3 regions of the Arthrobacter sp. TJ-238 genome follow, and region 1 is predicted to be linked to each of the others. Evidence: riboswitches for the same ligand, from Rfam matches in the RefSeq annotation. Region 1 holds a riboswitch; each other region holds the start of a gene.
The links. A riboswitch is a leader RNA that binds a small molecule or an ion and turns the genes downstream of it on or off. The one in region 1 is predicted to bind cyclic di-AMP.
Positions count from the first base shown of each region.

Region 2: linked by a shared signal. The riboswitch ahead of AC4D2O_RS09050 (M23 family metallopeptidase) and the one ahead of AC4D2O_RS03585 (NlpC/P60 family protein) in region 1 are both predicted to bind cyclic di-AMP.
Region 3: linked by a shared signal. The riboswitch ahead of AC4D2O_RS13430 (C40 family peptidase) and the one ahead of AC4D2O_RS03585 (NlpC/P60 family protein) in region 1 are both predicted to bind cyclic di-AMP.

Region 1 covers NZ_JBZCNH010000002.1:47,478-52,420, forward strand. The annotation lists gene serC (phosphoserine transaminase) at 1-853, opposite strand, end outside; gene AC4D2O_RS03580 (iron-dependent transcriptional repressor DtxR) at 1,097-1,795, shown strand; cyclic di-AMP (ydaO/yuaA leader) riboswitch at 1,978-2,130, shown strand; gene AC4D2O_RS03585 (NlpC/P60 family protein) at 2,136-3,056, shown strand; gene AC4D2O_RS03590 (NlpC/P60 family protein) at 3,082-4,011, shown strand; gene AC4D2O_RS03595 (HNH endonuclease) at 4,236-4,733, shown strand; gene mobA (molybdenum cofactor guanylyltransferase) at 4,730-4,943, shown strand, end outside.
Region 2 covers NZ_JBZCNH010000004.1:34,352-39,294, reverse strand. The annotation lists gene AC4D2O_RS09055 (diacylglycerol/lipid kinase family protein) at 1-140, shown strand, start outside; gene AC4D2O_RS09050 (M23 family metallopeptidase) at 187-1,386, opposite strand; cyclic di-AMP (ydaO/yuaA leader) riboswitch at 1,390-1,615, opposite strand; gene AC4D2O_RS09045 (siderophore-interacting protein) at 1,779-2,831, opposite strand; gene AC4D2O_RS09040 (ABC transporter ATP-binding protein) at 2,828-3,784, opposite strand; gene AC4D2O_RS09035 (FecCD family ABC transporter permease) at 3,805-4,776, opposite strand; gene AC4D2O_RS09030 (FecCD family ABC transporter permease) at 4,875-4,943, opposite strand, start outside.
Region 3 covers NZ_JBZCNH010000006.1:3,912-8,854, reverse strand. The annotation lists gene AC4D2O_RS13440 (NAD-dependent epimerase/dehydratase family protein) at 1-407, shown strand, start outside; gene AC4D2O_RS13435 (VOC family protein) at 427-846, opposite strand; gene AC4D2O_RS13430 (C40 family peptidase) at 982-1,839, opposite strand; cyclic di-AMP (ydaO/yuaA leader) riboswitch at 1,842-2,018, opposite strand; gene mutM (bifunctional DNA-formamidopyrimidine glycosylase/DNA-(apurinic or apyrimidinic site) lyase) at 2,157-3,119, opposite strand; gene rnc (ribonuclease III) at 3,120-3,851, opposite strand; gene rpmF (50S ribosomal protein L32) at 3,920-4,123, opposite strand; gene AC4D2O_RS13410 (YceD family protein) at 4,126-4,692, opposite strand; gene AC4D2O_RS13405 (YdcF family protein) at 4,806-4,943, shown strand, end outside.

The sequences.
Region 1 (4,943 bases):
GGCGCCCCGCCGAATCCGCCGTCCGTGCGGTCGCGAAGGGCAGTCCGCCCTGCGCGTTGAGCCACTGCACCTGGGCATCGAGCGTCACGAGCGTGGACAGCGACGGCGTGTTGTAGGTCTGGTTCAGGCGCGAGTTGTCGATGGCGGTCTGGAGGTTCAGGAAATCCGGGATCCATCGGTCGCCGGCATCGACCCGCGCGGCGCGTTCGAGTGCGGCGGGGGAGAAGAGCCCCAGCCACAGGCCGCCGTCGGACGCGAAGTTCTTCTGCGGCGCGAAGTAGTAGACATCGGCCTGCGCCACGTCCACGTCGAGCCCGCCTGCTGCGGAGGTCGCGTCGACGACCACGAGTGCGCCGTTGTCGGCGCCGTCGATCCTCCGGACCGGAGCGGCGACACCGGTGGACGTCTCGTTCTGCGGCCAGGCGTAGGTGTCCACGCCGGCCTCCGCGACAGGATCCGGGCGTGTGCCGGGTTCCGACGTGATGACGGAGGACGCCTCCAGGAACGGCGCCTTCGTCGTCGCGGAGGCGAACTTCGAGCCGAACTCGCCGAAAGACAGGTGCTGCGCCTTCCGCTCGACGAGCCCGAACGTGGCGACGTCCCAGAACGCGGTGGAGCCGCCGACGCCGAGGACCACCTCGTACCCGTCGGGGGCGCCGAAGAACGTGCTGAGACCCGTCCGGACCCGGCCGACGAGGTCCCGGACAGGAGCCTGCCGGTGCGAGGTCCCGAGCAGCGACCGCCCCGCCCCCACGAGCGCGTCCACCTGGCCGCTCCTGACCTTCGACGGGCCCGCGCCGAAACGGCCGTCCGAGGGCAGGAGGTGGTCGGGAATACGGGGCGAGTCACTCATGCGATGCTCCAGCTGTTGGGCGGCAGGTACGGCCTCATTCTGCCCCAGCGGTCCCGGGCCCTCCATTTGTTAACCGGCTGCGGGAAGCCGCCCTGACCGCGCTCCGCCCGATTGCCGGGGCCGTTGCGCCATGGGTTAACCTTGGGGGGCGTGGGGCGGAGCAGTCCGTGGCGGCTTTGGCCTGCCTCACCGGCGTGAGGCATTCCAGCCGCGCACCCGCACCGCACCAAGGAGCTGAACCGCATGACGGACCTCATCGACACCACTGAGATGTACCTGCGGACCATCCTTGAACTCGAGGAAGAGAACATCGTCGCCCTCCGCGCGCGCATCGCCGAGCGCCTTCGCCACTCGGGTCCGACCGTCTCCCAGACCATCGGCCGCATGGAGCGTGACGGTCTCGTGGTCGTCTCCGGTGACCGGCACCTCGAGCTCACCGAACTGGGCCGCCACAGGGCCACGGGCGTCATGAGGAAGCACCGTCTGGCCGAGCGGCTGCTCAGCGACGTCATCGGTCTCGACTGGGCCTACGTCCACGACGAGGCCTGCCGCTGGGAGCACGTGATGAGCGAGCGGGTGGAGCGGCGGCTCTACGAGCTCCTCGGCAAGCCCTCCGAATCGCCGTACGGCAACCCGATCCCCGGACTCGCGGCCATCGGCGGGATCGAGTCCGAGCGGTTCACCGACGGCGTGGTGACCCTGCTGTCCGCCATGGGCACGTATGCACCCGGGAAGCAGGTCACCCTGGTGCGCCTCGCCGAGCCGATCCAGGTGGATCCTGAACTGCTCACGCAGCTCGACGAGGGCGGCCTCCGTCCCGGAGCGCAGCTCAATCTCGAATCCGTGGGTGACTACGTGTCCGTCCGCGTCCCGGGGGTCGAGGGAGCCCTGGAACTGCCGCCCGAGGTGGCCTCGCACGTGTTCGTCTCCGTCGCCGCCTGAGGACTCGGCCGCCGCCGCGCGGGTGTGCAGAAGGTCCTCCGAACCGGCGTCGTCACCAAGAACACACCATTTCGTGATCGTAACGTGACAAACGGGTGGTTGTGAGGTAGCTTTCATCTCGTGCCAAATTCGCTCTAGATCCGGCACCCTCCTGCAAATCGCCTAGCTCTGCCATTGCTCGAGGTCCGTCCGCACCATCGCATGGCAGAGGCGGGGGAACCAATTTCTGGGTTTCGTAACCGAAATCCTTGGGGTTAAGTCGCTGCTTCACGCAGCGGCCGGGTGACTCCCATCCGAATCCGACAGCTCACCTCGCAGGCGTTGGGAGAGGCAATCCAACGTGTCCAATAGCTCTTCATTGGGCCGCCACCGTGCGGCCCGGAACGTCAGTGCGCTGACGAACCTGTCCACTGCAGTCACCTCCAACGCCGGATCGGTCGGCCGCCAGGCAGCCGTCATCGTCGCCGCTTCGGGCCTCGTCCTCACCGCCGGCCTCCCGGCCCACGGGGCCACCCCCGCAGAGCGCGAAGTAGCGTCCTCCACGGCGTTGACCGTGAGCCGGGTCGTCTCGGCCGAGGTCACCGTCCCCGCCACCGCCACGGTCTCCTTCGACCGCGTGGCCGTCGAGGTCACCGCCGCCCCCGAGCCCGTCGTCGAGGCGCCCGCTCCCGTGGTCGAGGAGCAGGCACCCGCCGCGCCGGCCCCGGTCGCAGCGCCCGTCGCCGTCGTTCCGGTCGCAGCGCCGGCCGCTCCCGCCGTGGCTGCCGTCGCCGCACCGGCTCCCGTGGCACCGGCCCCCGTCGCCGCACCGGCTCCCGTGGCACCGGCCGCAGCGCCCGCCGCCGTCGCACCGGCTCCCGCTCCCGCTCCCGTGGCACCGGCCGCAGCGCCCGCCGCCGTCGCACCGGCTCCCGCTCCCGCTCCCAAGCCCACTCCTGCTCCCGCCCCGTCCTCCGGCGTCGCTGCCGGCCTGGTCGGCTCGGCGTACGCCCAGATCGGCGTCGCCCAGGACTGCACCGCCATGGTCGAGAAGGCACTGCGCTCGGTCGGCAAGTCCGTAGGCGATCTCGCCCCGGGCCAGTTCTTCCAGTTCGGCGACGTCGTCAGCAGCCCCGCCCCCGGCGATCTCGTGATCACCGGCGGCCACGTGGCCATCTACGTCGGCAACGGCCAGGTCATCAGTGGCGGCCTGAACGGTATGAACACCGGCCTCCACTTCCTGGCCGACCTGCCCGGCGCCAGCTTCGTCCGCGTCCGCTAGAAACACACACCTGGAGTTATCCCCCATGCCTTCATCCGTCATGCCCGCACGCCATAGAGCAGAAGCGCGGTCCGCCACCGGCTTCTCCGAACTCGCCAAAGCAGTCACCTCGAACGCGACCGGGATGGGCCGCCAGGCGGCCGTCATCGTCGCCGCTTCGGGCCTCGTCCTGTCCAGCGGTGTCGCCGCCAACGCGGCCGACCTCCAGCCCCAGCGCGACGTCGCGGCGTCCAGCGTCTCCCTCGCCTCGGCCCGCGCGGCCGTCGTCGCACCCGCCGGGCCCGTCGTGTCCTTCAACAGGACCGCGGTCAAGGTCAATGCGAAGCCCGTCGTCGAGCCGGCTCCCGCCGTCGAGGCCCCCGTCGTCGAAGCGCCCGTCGTCGAGGCCCCCGTCGTCGAAGCGCCCGTCGTCGAGGCCCCCGTCGTCGAAGCGCCCGTCGTCGAGGCCCCCGTCGTCGAGGCCCCCGTGGCCGCAGCGCCCGTCGCCGCCGTCGAGGCCCCCGCGGCCGTCCAGGCCGCAGCTCCCGTGGCCACGAAGGCTCCGGCACCCGTCGCCGCCCCGGCGGCAGCCGCCGCTCCGGTCGCCCCGGCACCGGCAGCCCCCGCTGCTCCCGTCGCGTCGTCGGGCGTCGCCGCGACGATCGCCGCAGCGGCCAAGGGCCAGCTGGGCGTCACGCAGGACTGCACCCGCCTGGCCAGCAACTCGCTCGCCGCCGCAGGCATCAACTTCCACGGCTGGCCGGCAGGCTACCTCTCCCTGGGGCGCACCGTCAGCGCCGGCGAGGCCATCCCCGGAGACCTCATCTACTACGCCGACGGCGGCATGGGCATGGCCCACATCGCGGTGTACATCGGTGGCGGCCAGGCCGTCCACGGTGGATTCAACGGCAACTCCACGGTCATCGCCCCCGCCGAACTCGGCTCGGGCGGCGTCTACATCCGCGTCGGCGGCTGATCGGCGGACGCATACGATCACGGGAGGACCGGCACGGTGTGCCGGTCCTCCCGTGCGTGAGCAGGTAGCAGATTCTGCAGTGCGCCACACGGACGCCGCGGAATCCCGACGATTAGCCGCCTGCGTGTGTTTTGCTTACCCTTGCAGTGTCAATCCGAAGCACGTCTCCCGAACCCCGGGATGGCAACCGGTTGCGGGAACAGGTCAGCATCGAGGCTTTGTTCATGCGCACTCTTGTTCTGAATGCAGGGTATGAACCACTGGCGGTGGTCACCTTCCGCCGGGCACTGGTGCTTGTGCTCACGGGGAAGGCCAGCGTCGTCGCCGAGGACGACGATCCGGTCGTCGGACCGACGGAAGTGCTGGGCCGACCGTCGGTGATCCTCCTCAACCGGTACGTGAAGATCCCGTACCGGCACGACGTGACCGCCACGCGACGCGGGGTCCTGCGCCGCGACAACCACCTGTGCGCCTACTGCGGGAAGACCGCCTCGACCATCGACCACGTGCAGCCGCGCTCCAAGGGCGGCGCCGACACCTGGGAGAACCTCGTGGCGTGCTGCCTCAGGTGCAACAACGCCAAGGGCGACAAGACACTCAGCAGCCTCGGCTGGAAGCTCCGGGTGGTCCCGCTCCCGCCCCGCGGGCCGCAGTGGCAGATCCGCGAACTCGAGAAGCCGGCACCGCAGTGGAGCGAGTTCCTCGCGGAGAACGCCGCGTGACCCCGGGCGCGCCGCCGTTCGACGCCATCGTCCTGGCCGGGGGACGTTCCTCGCGACTGGGCGGCGTCCCGAAGGCCGGTCTGGTGCTCGACGGCGAGACCCTGCTCGAGCGCACCTGCGCCGCCCTCTCCTCGGCCCTGCACCTGACCGTCGTGGGGCCCGTGCCCGACGACGGCCGCCCCGCGACGGGCACCGCGTCGTTCGTCCGGG
Region 2 (4,943 bases), on a different contig from region 1:
AGCCGCTCGAGGTGCAACTCGACGGCGACGCCCTCGGCAAGGCGACGCACATGGCCTTCGAGGTCAGGCCGGACTCGCTCCGCCTGCGGATGCCGCTCGGTTACAAGGATCCCGCCGTCGTGAGCGAACCGCTGCCCTGACGGGGCCTCCGGCAGCTGCGGCCCACGCGCCGCCGGCTGCCCCCGGTCACAGCCAGGGCTGCGGGTCGACCTTCTCGTCGTGGACCAGAACCTCGAAGTGGAGGTGGCACCCCGTGGAGTTGCCGGTGCTGCCGACGGCGCCGAGGGGGTCACCGCGCTTCACAGTGGTGCCGGCGGGCGCCTCGAGGGCGCTCATGTGGTTGTAGGTGGTCTTCAGCCCGTCGCCGTGGTCGATCACGATGCGCTGTCCTCCGCCGTAGGCGTGCCAGCCCGAGTCGACGACCGTCCCGGCGTCCACGGCCTTCACCGGGGTGCCGCAGGCGCTGGCGTAGTCGACGCCCGTGTGGAGCTCCGTCCCGAAACCGCCCATGGGGTTGACCCTGTACCCGAAGGTCGAGGCGACCGTCGGGGACTCCACCGGGGCGCTGAAGGCCTTGCGTTCCTTCGCTGCCGGTGCGAGGGAGGCCGAGAGCGCCCGCGCACTCGCGATGCTCGGGGCGATGCCTTCGGCGGCGGGCCCCGCAGCCTCGAGGCCGAAGGTCACCGTGGCTCCCACGGGCGCGGTGACGGCCTGCGATACGCCGGATGCGGGGGCAGCGTCCGCACCGTCGGCAGGAGCCGAGGTGGCCGACGGCGCGACGGCGCCCATCAGCAGGCCGGCCGAGGCCAGGACGATGCCGGCGGTGGCGGCGCTGTCCCGGAGGCGGGTGAGCGACGCAGGGACAGTGCCGCCCCGGGATGCCGTCCGGCGGGTCGCCGGGGGACGCGCGTCCATCCGTCGCTGAACCGGCGACGGCGTGCGTCCGCTGCTGCGGACGCTGCGGCGCGACGGCAGGGACACGGTGGCATTGTCGGCCTCGGCGGCGTCGTCGACGGCGTCGATGGCGTCGACGGCGTCATCGACAGGGATGTCGCGCGCGGCCCGCTCCCGGGCCCGGAGTTCGCGGCGGGTCAGCGGTGCGGAAGTGCTGGGACGCGGCGCATCCCCGGAAGGAGTCGGGACTGCGGCGGGCGCGGACGCATCGGGTCCCGGCTCCACGGGCGCGACGCCTCGGGTCGGCGCGAGAATGGACGGTGCAGCCGGCGAGGAGGCCGCGAAGAAGGGGCTGTGCACCGGGTGGGGCTGCGCACGCAGCGAGCGGCGGTTCGGCGGAGGGGTGTGCGCGGGAAGCTGCGGCGTCGCGTGGTGCTGGTCCGGGCGGGCGCCGGACGCGCGACGGCGCCCGGACATGAGCGTCTGGGTCAACTGCATACCTCTCTCACACGCCCGCGAAGTTAGCTGTCGGATTCGAGCAAGAGTTGACTCGGCCCCCTCGGCGCGGTCCTCGGTGCGGCAGAAGCGCAGGAAGGACCGTGCTGTCGACTATGCGTGAGGGCTTCACCCCGAGGCGGCTCGTGCCGCCGGAATGTGGGTCCTCCACCCCTGTCACAGGTTGTCCAGGCGGTCCGCTGACAGGGTTAGGCGTGCGGACCTGAATTCCACGATGGAGCTTTGACTGCTCAAACATTAGGCGAGGAAAGGCGGAGTTACAATTCCGTTATCCAACCTGTGGACAATTCATGCCATACTTCATCCCGCCATCAGGAATCCTGAGGAAATGTGCGGCAGAACCTGAGTTTCGGCCGCGGAAAGCACTGTCAGGACAGCTCGGCCCGCCCCTTGCGCCAATACCCCATGAAGGCAACCTGTTTCCGGTCCACCCCGACGTCACGCACGAGGTAGCGGCGCAGGCCCCGGACCACGGCGGCCTCGCCCGCGATCCAGGCGTAGAAGGGCTGGGTCCCTGGAGGCCGTTCCGGGTTGACGGTCGATTGCACGATTGCCGCCTCGAGCAGCTGCGGTGTCTCCCAGAGGATGGTCCTGTCGATGTCCACGTCCTCCGGCTCGCTGCCGCCGCTGGCGGTGACCTCTCCGGAGAGGGAGACCCACCCCGGCAGCCGCACCGCGTTCCGGACGGCGGTCTCGAGCAGCTCCCCGTGGGTGCGCCGGCCGCGGGCGAGCCAGGTGATGGAGACCGAGGAGCGCGTGTCGATGTTCTGGAAGTCCGCGCCGTCCGGCACCTCGAGGAACGCATGGCCGCTGATGTCCTCGGGGAGCGACTCGAGGATGGCGCTGATCGCGGGCACTGCGGTCTCGTCGCCGGCGAGGAGCACGTGCTGGGCGAGGCCCGGGCTCCACTCGATGCCCCCGTAGGCACCCGCTGTCGCGCACTGTGCGGCGGCGGAGTTGGGTCCGATGACGCACACCCGGTCCCCGGGCCTTGCCGCTGCAGCCCATTCGGAGGCGGGACCGCCGCGGCCGTCCTCGTCGAGGTGCATCACGAAGTCCACGTCGATCTCCGGCTGCGGGCCCGTGCAGCGCGAGGCGCGCACGGTGTAGGTGCGCATGGAGCCGCGCTCCTCCGCGTCCATGCCGAGCCACAGCTGGTACCAGCTGGACGCAGCCCCGCCGCGCATCATCCCCGCGATGTCCGGGCACGCGCGTCCCGCGGACGGGATGACGATCTTGATCCGGAGGTCGAGGGAGTCCCCGGCGACGCCGAACGACTCCAGGCAGGCGCCGCCGAAGGTGATGCGGCGGAAGTTCGCGGTGAGGTCCTGCACGGCCGTGACGACGACGTCGAACGCCAGCACCATGGGCTCGGTGTCCGCCGCGGTGCGCCGGGCAGTCCTCTGTGTCACATCGGTCATGATGCCTCCATGCGTGCCGGAACGATGTCCTGCGGATTGGATCGGTAGCCGCGTCCCGGCTCACGGCCGGAAGCGGGGTTTCTGGTGGGAACGGCTGCGGGGGCGCCGGCCGGCTCGGCTGCGGGGGCGCCGGCCGGCTCGGCTGCGGGGGCGCCGTGGTGCCTGCCGACGGGCACCACCATCGGCGTACCGGACACGGGGTCCTCGATGATCCGGCAGTCGAGGTGGAACACACCCCGCACCGTCTCCTCGGTGACGACAGCGGACGGCGCGCCCTCGGCGACTATCCGGCCCTCCCGCATGGCGATCAGGTGGTCCGCGTAGCGCGCAGCCAGGTTGAGGTCGTGCAGCACCATGACCACGGTGGTCCCGGAGCGCCGGTTGAGGTCGGTGATGAGGTCCAGCACCTCGATCTGGTGGGTGACGTCGAGGAAGGTGGTGGGCTCGTCGAGCAGGAGGATCCCCGTCTGCTGGGCGAGCGCCATCGCGATCCAGACGCGCTGGCGCTGCCCGCCGCTCAGCTCGTCCACGGTGCGGTCCGCGAGGGACAGCGTGTCCGTGGCCTCGAGCGCGCCCGCCACGGCGGCGTCGTCCTCCGGGGTCCACTGGCGGAACCAGCCCTGGTGCGGGTAGCGCCCGCGGCCTACGAGATCGGCGACGGTGATGCCGTCCGGGGCCACCGGGGTCTGCGGCAGGAGACCGAGCAGGCGGGCAACGGCCTTCGTGGACTGCGTGGCGATGTCCGCGCCGTTGAGCAGCACGGTGCCCTCGACGGGCTTGAGCAGGCGTGCGAGCCCCCGCAGCAGCGTCGACTTGCCGCACGCGTTGGCGCCGACGATCACCGTGACCTTCCCGGCGGGCAGCGAGACGGAGAGCCCGTCGACGACGGTCCGCTCGCCGTAGGCGAGCGTGATCCCGGCGGCGGACAGCGTGGCCGCCGCTCCCGGATCCATCGGTGGGCGTGGAGCCATGGTCAGCCTCCCTGGCCGGAACGGTTGGCGGTGGCGAGCAGCCACAGCAGGAACGGCGCACCGAGGGCGCCCGTGACGATGCCGACCGGCAGTGACGTCCCGGGCACGAGGTTCGCGGCGACGAAGTCCGCGCCCAGCACGATGACCGCGCCGACGAGGGCCGCCATGGCCAGCGACGGCCGGTTGCCGAGCAGGCGGCGGGCGATCGGCCCGGACAGGAACGCGACGGAGGCGACAGGGCCGGCGGCGGCGGTCGCGACGGCAGCGAGGGCCACGGCGGTGGCCATCAGCCCCAGACGGGACGCCTCGACGCGGATCCCGAGTCCCGCGGCGGCGTCGTCGCCCAGTTCCAGGCCGCGGAGGTTGCGCGCGAGGATCGCGGCTGCCGGCAGCAGCACCACGAGCGCGCCGACCAGCACGGTGGCACGGTCCCAGGTGCTCGAGTTGAGCGAGCCGCCGAGCCACAGCACGGCCTCGCTCGCCGTGCGCAGGTCCGTGCGGGTGATGAGGAAGCTCACGACAGCGTGCAGCACCGCGGCGAACCCGATGCCCACGAGGATGAGCCGGTAACCGGCCACTCCCCCGCGCCGCGAGACGAGGTAGATCGCGGCCGCGACCATCAGCGCGCCGAGCAGTGCCGAGACGGACACGGCGGCTCCCGCGGCACCGAACAGCACGATCGCCGTCACCGCGGCCGCGCTCGCGCCGTAGCTGATGCCGATGATGTCGGGGCTCGCCAACGGGTTGCGCAGCATCGTCTGGAAGACCGACCCTGCGATGCCGAAGGCCACACCGATCAGGAGCCCGATCACGGCCCGCGGCAGCTTGTTCTCCAGGACGATGAAGCTCGCCCCCGGGATGTCCGCACCGCCGAGGATCCGGAAGAAGTCGGGGATGGTCACGGTGTAGGAGCCGAGGAGGACGTCCACGGCGAAGAGCACCACGACGACGACGGCCACCGTGGCCAGCCGCAGCCCCGTGCTCCTTTGGCGACGGGCACGGGCGGCGACGAGGTGCGCGGTGGGATGCAGCGGGCGTGCGGTTCCGACGGCAGCGTGCTCGAGCGACGCGCTCACAGCTGGGCCATCCGCCGACGCCGCACGAGCCAGATGAAGAAGGGCGCTCCCACGACGGCGGTCAT
Region 3 (4,943 bases), on a different contig from region 1:
ACGGCGGCACCGCCCTCATCGACACGACCTACGTGGACAACGCGGCCTCGGGGATCGTCGCCTGCCTGCGACGCATGGACGCCGCCCAGGGTCGGGCCTTCGTGGTCACGAACGGCGAGCCGCGCCCCATCGCGGAGCTCGTGGCCGGCATCTGCCGCGCGGGCGGGGAGGCGCCACCGGCATGGTCGGTACCCGGAGCGCTCGCCCGAGGCGCGGGAGCGGTGATCGAGCGCGCCTGGCGCGCCGCGGGCCGCACCGAGGAGCCCCCCATGACCCGCTTCCTGGCCGAACAGCTCTCGACCGCGCACTGGTTCGACCAGCGGCGCACGCGCGAGGTCCTCGGCTGGGAGCCGGACGTCAGCATCGACGAGGGTTTCGAGCGGCTGGCCCGGCACTACTCGCGCTAGGGGCTCCGGCGCGTCACGCTCAGGCCCTCCGTGCAGCCAGGACCTCGAGGTAGTGCGGATTGTGCATGATGCCGAGCACGTTGCCGAAGGGGTCCACCACGGACGCCGTCGTGAACCCGCCGGTCCCGCGTTCCGTCACCGCCTCGTATTCGGTGGCGCCTAGCCGGAGCAGCCTGTCCAGCGTGCCGGTCAGGTCGTCGACGTGCCAGAACATGACGGCGCCACCCGGCCCGAGGGACGCCCCGGAGGGCCCGTACCTCCGGTCGATGAACCCGAGCTCGTCCTCGTCGTCACCCACCCGGAACTCGAGGTAGGCGGGAGGCTCGGGGGGCGGCGGGAAGGCGTAGTACGGCGCTGTCCCCAGCAGTTCCGTGTACCAGTCGCGGGCGGCGGCGAGATCGTCGGCGTAGAAGGTGACGGTGGCGAATCCTCGAAACATCGGTGCTCCTCCGGGTAGGCGTGACCCGCCGGAATGTACACCCGAAGCCGGGTACGGCAAAGGGCGGGGTGCAAGCACCCCGCCCTTTGCGTGTCGCGACCGGCGTCTGCCGCCGGTCTGCGCCGTCTGTCCGCTCTAGCGGGTGTAGTAACCGTCCACCGACATGACGTTGACCGAGTGCACCTGGGTGCCCTGCGACGGGTTCAGCGCGCTGACCATCTGGCCGTCGCCGAGGTAGATCCCGACGTGGCTGCCACCGTTCTGGCTCACCAGGTCACCCGGCTGGGGGGTGCTGGTGGGCGTCATGGCGGCGAACTGCGCCCACGTGGTGCGGGGCAGGTTGATGCCCTGCTGTGCGTAGGCCCACTGGACGAAGCCTGAGCAGTCCCAGGCGCCGTAGGCGGTGCCGCCGAAGACGTAGCCCGAGCCGACACCCTGCATCGCCGTGCCGACGATCCCGGGGAGCGAGGCCGCCCTCGGCGCGATGGAGGCGGCGGACTGCGTGCTGAGTCCAATGGAGTTGCCCGGGGTCGCCGTGGTGCTCGCGAGCACTGCCTGCGCGGGCGCTGCCTGTGCGGCCACGGACTGTGCGGGCACCGACTGAGCGGAGTACTGCTGCGGGGCGGCGGAACCGCCCAGCGAGATGGACTGCCCGGGGTAGATGACCGAGGCGTAGCCGAGGCCGTTGGCCGCGAACAGCGCATCGAGGCTGACGCCGTGCGAGGAGGCGATGCTGCCGAGCGTGTCGCCGGCCTGCACGGTGTAGGTGCCGGCCGCGGTGGTGCTCGCGGTGGACTGCTGGGTGTCGGTGCTGATCTCACCGGCTGCGCTGGCGGGAAGTGCCGCGCCGAACAGGAGGCCGGACGCGGTGACGACGACCGCGGCGGGCTTGCCGGCGACGGACGCGGTCGCAGTGACGGCGCGTGAGGCCGTGACGAGGGGGTTGGTGCGCGTGGGGACGGCCCGGTGGCGCGCGATATGGCTCTTGGACATGCTGTTGCCTTTCCCAAAGCCTGCGAAGTTAGCTGTCGGGTTCGGATGGGACATCCGGACACGCACCTGCCGACCAACGCCCCCAGGCTGGTCAACGCGTGTCTTTACCCCTAGGACTCGTTGAAGAGTCCGCTACTGGTTCCCCCGCCCCTGTCGAATGGTTTGTGCGAACGGTTCATCCTCATCGACAGGGTTCGGCTGAAAGAGGATGAGTGCCCCGCCGTGGTGGCGCGGGCACGGCTTCAACGGTACGCGAGAGGTCCCGGATTGTCACGTTTGGATCACGAGGGAAAGATCACGTCACTGGCCCGGGGAGGCTACGTCCTCGCGTTGCGTGGTCTCGGCTGGCAGTGCGGGCAGAGGTAGGAGGACCGGTTCATGAAGGACTCCCGGCGGATCAGCGTGTGCCGGCCCTCGTCCGCGCAACGGCGGCACGGCTGGCCGCCGCGCCCGTAGGCCTCGAGATCCCGCGCGAAGTAGCCCGAGGCACCGTTGACATTCACGTAGAGGGCGTCGAAGCTCGTGCCCCCGGCCGCCAGGGCGCGGGTCATCACACCGGTGGCCGCCTCGATGATCCGCCGGGTGTCCGGGCGCCGCAGGGTGTCGGTGGGCCGGGCGTAGTGGAAACGGGCCGCCCACAGGGCCTCGTCGGCGTAGATGTTGCCGATGCCGGAGACGAGCCCCTGATCGAGCAGCGCGCGCTTGAGTCCGGTCCTGCGGGCGCGAAGGCGCCGGTGGAAGGCCTCGGGGTCGAAAGCGGGGTCGAGGAGGTCGCGTGCGATGTGGGCGGCCTGGTGCGGCACGAGGGGCAGGCTGCCCTCCCCCAGCCCTCCCGGGTGACCGTCCCCGGTGGGCTGCAGGTCGGCGACGAACATGCCGCCGAAGATGCGCTGGTCCACGAAACGCAGCTCGGCGGGCAGCGGCACGCCCTCCTCGTCGAGCGCGGCGGAGAGGGTCAGGCGTACCTTGAGATGCTTCTCGCGCGGCGCGGCGGGTTCCTCGATGAGGAGCTGCCCGCTCATGCCGAGGTGCGCCATCAGTGCGACGTGCGGCGGGGTGTCCGCGCCGGCTGCATCTTCCAGAACGAGCCAGAGGAACTTCCCGCGGCGCACCACGTCGGTGACGCGCGCCCCGGTGACGTTGCCGACGAAGTCCTCGACGCCGTCGACGTGCCGCCGGAGCGACCGGGCGTCGACCACGTCCACGTCCTCGATGGTGCGTCCGGTCACCCAGCGGGCGAGGCCACGGCGGACCACCTCGACTTCAGGCAGTTCAGGCACTCAGGAACCGTCGCGCGCGTCGGAGGGTTCCCCGGCCCCGTGCACGGAACCGGCCCCTTCGGTGAGCAGCTTCCACGACGCCGCTGCCGCCGCCTGCTCAGCTTCCTTCTTCGACGGTCCGTGCCCGGAACCGTATCCGACCCCGCCGATCAGCAGGTGCGCCGTGAAGGTGCGGGCGTGGTCGGGGCCCGTGCCCTCGACCTGGTAGTCGATGAGGCCGAGTCGCCGCCCGGCCGCGGTCTCCTGGATGCGGGTCTTCCAGTCGGTGCCCTCGCCGAGGACCGCGGAGTCCCGCAGCAGGGGCCCGATGAGGCGCATGACCATGGCGCGGGCGGTCTCGATCCCGTGGCTGAGGTACGCGGCGCCGATCACGGCCTCCATGGTGTCCGCGAGGATCGACGCCTTGTCCCGCCCGTTCGTCAGCTTCTCGCCCTGCCCGAGCAGCACGTAGCTGCCGAGGTCGAGGGTGCGCGCGACGCCCGCGAGGGCCTTGGTACTCACGACGGCGGACCGCCGCTTGGCGAGCTCACCCTCGGACAGGCCCGGGTTGTCCCGGTACAGGGCATCGGTGACCGAGAGCCCGAGGACCGAGTCGCCGAGGAACTCGAGGCGCTCGTTGGTGGGGATCCCGCCCTTCTCGTAGGCGTAGGACCGGTGGGTCAGGGCAAGACGAAGCGTCTCGGTGTCGATATCGACACCGAGACGCTTCGTGAGCTCTTCTGTATTCTTCACAACCGCATCAACCGGCGCATCGGACGGGTGACCCGCCGGTGCGTGGACGCGGCGGGACGGGTCCCATGTCAGACGTCGGCGACCTTGCGTCCCTTGTACTCCAGGAACAGCGGCGTACCGGCCGAGTCGGTGACAACCTTGGCCTGGTGGGCGAGGCTGTAGGTGACGCGACCGTTCTCGAGGGTCTTGACCAGCTTGGGGGCGGTTGCCTTCCACTGGGACCGGCGTGCACGGGTATTCGCGCGGGACATCTTCCGCTTCGGGACAGCCACGGCTAACTCTCTTCTCTCTCGTCTGACTCTGACTTTGGTGCCGCGTCGTTCTCTGCGGCGGTGCCGGTCAGCCCGGCGAGGGCCGACCAGCGAGGGTCCAATACTTCATGGTGGTGGTCCGGATCGTCATTGAGCCGGGCTCCGCATTCGGAGCACAGACCCTTGCAATCCTCCCGGCACACCGGCTGGAATGGCAGCGACGTGACCACTGCATCCCTCAGCACGGGTTCCAGATCGACCGAATCGTTATCCACCCTGTGCTGTTCCTCGTCCTCCTCCACCGACAGCGACTCGGAGTCGCTGTAGAAGAAGAGTTCCTGGACATCCACGTCCTGCTCGTACCGCAGTGGCTCCAGGCAACGGCCGCACTCGCCGGTTACCTCGACGTTCGCCCTTCCCGACACCAGGATTCCCTCGTGCACCGATTCGAACCGCAGATCGAGTTCCATGTCGGAACCCTCCTGCACGCCGATCAGGGCGACACCGAAATCCTTCGGTGCCGGCACATGTTCTTCGACTGTCCGCATGCTGCCCGGACTGCGTCCGAGATCCTTGACGCTGAACGTCAGGGGCGAACTGAGATCGCTTTTGATGGTGACTCCTGTAGAACATATGACCGACGTATTATCCTACCCTGACGATCCGGGCTGGCCCAAAACGCCACCTCGTCTAGGCTCGGACGGTGACACCTGACTCCGCGCCCGCTTCCTCGTCCTTGACGCGCAGACCGTTCGTCCGGGTCCTGCGTCCGGTAGTGGGAGCGGTGGCGGTGATTCTGGTCCTCTGGCTGCTTCTTGCCTACCGGTTGATCTACGCTCCC